Pigmentiphaga aceris: one gene and its partner. The protein of the gene in region 2 interacts with the protein of the main gene of each other region in a pairwise test. Links are inferred from orthologs where the notes say so. Each region holds a gene or a part of one and is shown on either strand. Other genes may lie near its edges.

What was found. Proteins that work in one complex are often made in the same cells at the same time.
Region 1: the proteins of FXN63_RS08080 (region 2) and FXN63_RS03540 interact in binary tests that used the Escherichia coli proteins (3 or more experiments, as listed by UniProt). The link is inferred for Pigmentiphaga aceris from one-to-one orthologs.

Annotation. Positions count from the first base shown.
Region 1 is NZ_CP043046.1:855,901-858,743, reverse strand. It holds FXN63_RS03540 (uracil-DNA glycosylase), read right to left. Parts: upstream 1,922-2,843; coding sequence 1,079-1,921; downstream 1-1,078. Other genes in the region: trpC (indole-3-glycerol phosphate synthase TrpC), read right to left, coding at 2,040-2,828; FXN63_RS03545 (YjgN family protein), read right to left, coding at 1-786. UniProt on the Escherichia coli protein: Excises uracil residues from the DNA which can arise as a result of misincorporation of dUMP residues by DNA polymerase or due to deamination of cytosine.
Region 2 is NZ_CP043046.1:1,922,932-1,925,868, reverse strand. It holds FXN63_RS08080 (class I SAM-dependent DNA methyltransferase), read left to right. Parts: upstream 1-630; coding sequence 631-2,244; downstream 2,245-2,937. Other genes in the region: FXN63_RS08075 (PDDEXK nuclease domain-containing protein), read left to right, coding at 2,241-2,937; hsdR (type I restriction-modification system endonuclease), read left to right, coding at 1-618. UniProt on the Escherichia coli protein: The subtype gamma methyltransferase (M) subunit of a type I restriction enzyme. The M and S subunits together form a methyltransferase (MTase) that methylates A-2 on the top and A-3 on the bottom strand of the sequence 5'-AACN(6)GTGC-3'.

The DNA of each region.
Region 1 (2,843 bases), 1.1 Mb from region 2 along the record:
ATCGCCACCCAGCGATGCGACGGTTGCATTGACCGATCGGACCAAGCCGGGGATGGCGGCAACCACCAAGCCTGCACCGACCAAGGCACCGATCACGATAAGCACCGTGAACAGGTAGATAAGGTAGAACGCGCCGACACCGGCGTGCATGCTGCCGGGCAGGTTGCCGTAACGCACGCCGTCATGTAGATATTTGCGCAGCTGCTGGTGCGCAAACGGCACGACCAAGATCACCACCGGGATCAGGTAGATAGAGACGAAGGACAGCGCCACCCCGGGGAACAGCAGCAGCGGCCACAACAGGAACACCATGTAGGCGCGCAAGGTGGTGCCGCCAAACCCGAAGCGGACACCCCGATAGCTGGTGTTGAAGTACTGGAAGCGCAGCGAGCGCACCAGCAGCAGCGGCAAGATCGCCAGGCCGACGAGGAATACGCCACCGATCAGTTCCAGGCTGCCGAACTGCTGCACGCCCATCCAGATTGCCAGCAACACGGCGGCGACGATGCGCCCTTTCAGGATGGCGATGGGGGTGCCGTGATAATCCAGCGGCGCACCGTCGATCAAGGTGTTGCCGTAGAAGTATTTGAGTCGCCGGACCTTGGCCCAGGCCGAGTAGATACCGAGCGTGAGGATCGACAGCAGCAGGTTGACGATCCAGATTCGGAAGTATTCCGATCCGCTGCCGGTGAACCGAATGGGCAACTCGGCGGATAAGTCAGTGGAAACATCACGAGGCAGCGCGTCGGCCGCCGGGCGCGGTGCGAGCGCCTGGTTTTCTTGCATTCAGCTTTCCTTTGAAGAAAGTGGCATCGTGGGCGATGCCTGGGCCGCATGGCAGCCACGCGCAGGCTAGCCCAAAACGAGCTGAACGCGAAAGGTTTGCATGTAAGAAAACGGCATGGGACGTGACGGTCCATGCCGCTTGACGCATGGCCTTATGCATATCGATTCATGCATGCAAATCTATGGGGGATACGAAGGCATGCATTGCGATGCAAGCAGCGTTCACGCGAAAACCGGCAGCGTCGAAGCTGCCCACGCCCCGATTGAAAGCCGGGCGCGTGGACTTTCCTGTCTATCGCCAGGCGATCGGCGACTCGTTCCGGCTTTGCAGCCAGTCGTCAACCTTGGCAAAGTGCCCGCAACCCAGGAAGGGTTCGGGCGGACGGCGTGCCGACAGGGGTGACGGGTGGTTCGAAGTCAGGACAAGATGTCCGTGATCGGCGGGAATCAATGCGCGTTTGGATTGCGCATGTGCGCCCCACAACAGGAAAGCGGTGGGTGCGTGTTGCGCCACCTGCTCGATGACGGCGTCGGTGATGCGTTCCCAACCGCGTTTGGCGTGGGATGCGGGGGCACCGTCTTCAACTGTCAGTACGGTGTTCAGCAACAGCACTCCCTGCTTGGCCCAGCGGGTCAGGTCGTTGTCGAAGGACCCTGGCACCCCGCCGAATTCGGCAGCGATTTCGTTGAAGATGTTGCGCAGACTGGGTGGGCGCTTGGCGGCAGTCGGGACTGAAAACGCCAGGCCTTGGGCCTGATCGGGGCCGTGATACGGATCTTGGCCGAGGATCAACACACGGACCGAGGACAGCGGAGTCAGTCGCAGAGCGTGAAAGGGGTCGGCCGGGTAGACGCTTGTGCCGCGCGCCACGCAGGCATCGACGTGGGCGGCAAGCTTGTCGAACGCATCGCCTTGCAAGACCGGGGCAAGCGCGTCGGCCCAGTCGGCGGGCAGCTTGGGAATGAAGCTGGCAAGCGGTTGCACCAGACGATTGCTGCTTGTGTTGGGCTGTGTGTGCTTGACAGTTTGCACGATGGTTTGCGCACCACTGGCTGGTGCTTCACTGGATTTTGCCTTGCCCACGCCGGCACTTTCTGCCGGCATGTCGCCGAACAATTCGTTCTGTTTGCTCATTGCGCGCTCCCCTGTTCAGGGCAGGCGACGCGCAAGCAACATGCCGGATGACGGCTGCGACGCACGTCGCAGCCCAGCCTGCTTTCAACCCTGCCTGCAACCCTGCTTACCAACGCGTTCACGCAAACAGTTCCGACAGGGCCGTGCCCGGCTCTTCGGCGCGCATGAAGGCTTCGCCAACCAGGAAGGCTTCGACGCCGTGGTTGCGCATGAATTGCACGTCGTCTCGGTTCAAAATGCCGCTTTCCGTAACCACGCGCTTGCCTGCGGGAATGCTGCCTAGCAGATCGACCGTGGCCTGCAAGGACACTTCGAAGCTGCGCAGGTTGCGGTTGTTGATGCCGAGCAAAGGCGTCTTCATGGTGAGCGCCACTTCCAGCTCGGCAGCGTCGTGGACTTCGATCAGCACGTCCATGCCCAGCGCCATGGCCAAGGCTTCCAGGTCGTGCAGTGCGCTGGGCGGGAGCGCGGCGGCGATCAGCAAGATGCAATCGGCACCCATCGCACGGGCTTCGACCACCTGGTAGCTGTCGATGATGAAGTCTTTGCGCAGGACCGGCAGCGTGCAGGCCGCGCGCGCCTGACGCAGGAAGTCGGCTGCGCCTTGGAAGAATTGCACGTCGGTCAGCACCGACAGGCAGGCTGCGCCGCCTTTGGCGTAGGACGCGGCGATCTCGGCGGGCACGAAGCGTTCGCGCAGCAGGCCTTTCGACGGCGAGGCACGCTTGATTTCGGCGATGACGGCGGCCGATCCGCCGGCGATCTTGTTTTCGATGGCCTGGGCAAATCCGCGCACGTCGCGCCGGGCTTCGGCTTCGCGACGCAGGTCGGATTCGCTGCGAAGTTGGCGTGCACGGGAAACTTCTTCAGCCTTCACGGCCAGGATGCGCTGCAGGATATCGCTCATGGGGCAAAACTCGAT
Region 2 (2,937 bases):
AACGGCGGTGGGCAGCCCATTTACGTATCAGAGCACCCAGACGAATTTCTGCGCGCCGAGCGAGGCTACGGCAAAGCCACCAAGCCGGAAGACTATCTGGACGAGTTCAAGCAATTCATCAGCAGCAATAGCAACGAGCTACCGGCATTGATGGCGGTCCTGACCAAGCCCCGAGACCTGACACGCAAGCAGCTCAAGGAATTGGTGCTTGCATTGGACCAGGCAGGGTTCAGCGAAGCTCGGCTTGCCACCGCATGGCGCGAGACAAGCAACCAGGACATCGCAGCACGTATCGTCGGCTACATTCGTCAGGCGGCACTGGGCGACGCCCTGCTGCCCTACAGCGAGCGCGTGGACCGTGCGCTGCAAACCTTGCTGGCGAATTCGCCAGCGGGCAAGCCTTGGACCGACCCTCAGCGTAGTTGGCTCAAGCGGATTGCTGCGCAGACCAAGACCAATCTGCTGGTGGATCGCGAGGCGCTCGACGACCCAGACCTGCTTTTCAAGCGCGAAGGCGGTGGCTTCAACCGCCTCGACAGACTTTTCAACGGCCAGCTCCAACCGGTGCTGGACGCTTTCAACGACGCACTTTGGGCGCAGCCGGCCCGAAGTGCATGATGTAGCAGTTTCATGTCTAAAACCTCGCAAGTCGCACATGATATCGGTGCCAAACTTTGGTCACTGTGCAATGTGCTGCGTGACGACGGCGTCACCTACCACCAATACCTGAGCGAACTGACCTACCTGCTCTTTCTGAAGATGATGAAAGAGACGGGACAGGAAGATCGGCTCAAGGTTTGGAAGGCCCTTGAGCGCCAGAAAGGTGCGCCCAAGGTCGAACAGGCCGGCATACTTTGGGACGATCTGCTGAACGCGCCCGCGCCGGAGCGGCTCGATACGTACAAAGAAATGCTTTTGGATTACGGCTTGCATGGTCAAGGCGCGGTACTGCAGATCTACGCCAATGCCAACACCTTCATTACTAAGCCAGTCACCCTCAGCAAGCTGGTGACCGACATCGACGCGCTCGACTGGTACAGCGTGCAGCGCGACGACCTGGGCGATCTCTACGAAGACTTGCTGGAACGCAACGCCACCGAGAAGAAAAGCGGCGCCGGCCAGTACTTCACGCCTCGTCATCTGATCGACAGCATTGTGGCTGTGATGAAGCCGCAGTTGAGCGATGTGATTCAGGACCCGGCTGCGGGCACGTGCGGCTTCCTGATTGCAGCCAACAACTACCTGCGCGCCAACAACGACTTCGACAGCCTGGAAGAGTCCGCGCAGCGCCGCTACCGCCAGAGCACCTTTTACGGCATGGAGCTGGTGCAGGACACGCACCGCCTGGCACTGATGAACATGCTGTTGCACGGCATTGAGGGCGGGGTCGCCTACGGCGACACGCTGGGCGATGAAGGAACGCAACTTCCGTCCGCTACGCTCATCCTCTCCAATCCTCCATTCGGCACAAAGAAGGGCGGTGGTTTGCCCACCCGCAAGGACCTGACCTTCGAGACCAGCAACAAGCAGTTCGCCTTCCTGCAGCACATCTATCGCAACCTGAAACTGGGTGGCCGTGCGGCCGTCGTGCTGCCCGACAACGTGCTGTTCGAGAGCAACATCGGCACCAGCATCCGCCGCGACCTGATGGACAAGTGCAATCTGCACACCATCCTGCGCCTGCCTACAGGCATCTTCTACGCCCAGGGCGTCAAGACCAACGTGCTCTTCTTTACCAAGGGCGAGAAGACCGACAAGGGCAATACCAAAGAAGTGTGGGTGTACGACATGCGCGCCAATATGCCTCAATTCGGCAAGCGCACCCCCTTCACGCGCGACTACTTCCGCACATTGGCCGATGCAGAGGTCAGCGCGTCCCGCGACAAGTTCGAAGACGTGTTCGGCACCGACCCCAAGGGTGGCCCGGAGGCGCTGGCTCAGCGTGTGGACGCAGGTGACACTGGCCGCTGGCGCAAATTTACTCGAGAACAAATCGCCGAGCGCGGCGACAACCTGGATCTGGCCTGGCTCAAGGACGACAGCGCCGACACCGCACAGCAGCAAGGCGAAGAACCCGCCATGCTGGCTCGCCTGGCCATGAGCGAGATGCAGGCCGCGCTGACAGAACTACGTGCCTTGGTGGAATTGCTGGGCGAAGACCCGGATGCCGAGCTGGAAGCATTGCTGCCCGACGATATGACAAGCCCGGACGCCGACAACACGGTGCAGGGAACATCGGCATGAGCCAAGTGCCTGCCACAACGGGCGCGGACAGCCTACACGCCGAACTGCGGGCCCTCATCGCCAGCAGCCGCCAACGACTGGCTGGCGCCGTGAATGCGGAGCTGACGCGCCTGTACTGGACCATCGGCCAGCGGTTGGATGTCGAAGTGCTGGGCGGCGAACGTGCCAGCTACGGCACAGCCCTGCTTGACCAACTTGGGCAACAGTTATCCCACGAGTTTGGACGCGGCTTCGAGGCCCGCAACCTGCGTCGCATGGTGAAGTTTGCACAGGCTTTCCGGGACGCCGAGATTGTGACGACACTGTCGGCAAAATTGAGCTGGAGTCATCTGGTAGCCATCGTTGCGCTCAAACCCCCGCAAGCTCGCCAGTTCTACGCTTGGCGGGCGGCGCAGGATGGCTGGAGCGTGCGCGAACTGGCCAAGCAGATTGAACGCAAAGTCTTCGAGCGCAGCGAAATCGCAAGCGCACAGGTGCCTGCAGCGCCCTTGTCTGCGGAAGGCCAAGCGCCAAACCAGATCTTCAAAGACCCCTACTTCCTGGACTTTCTGGGTCTGCACCAAGGGCATGACGAGACTGACCTTGAAGCCGCCATCCTGCGCCAGCTCGAAGCCTTCATCCTGGAACTTGGCCGAGGCTTTGCCTTCGTTGAACGTCAGAAGCGCATGGTCATCGACGGCGACGACTTCTACC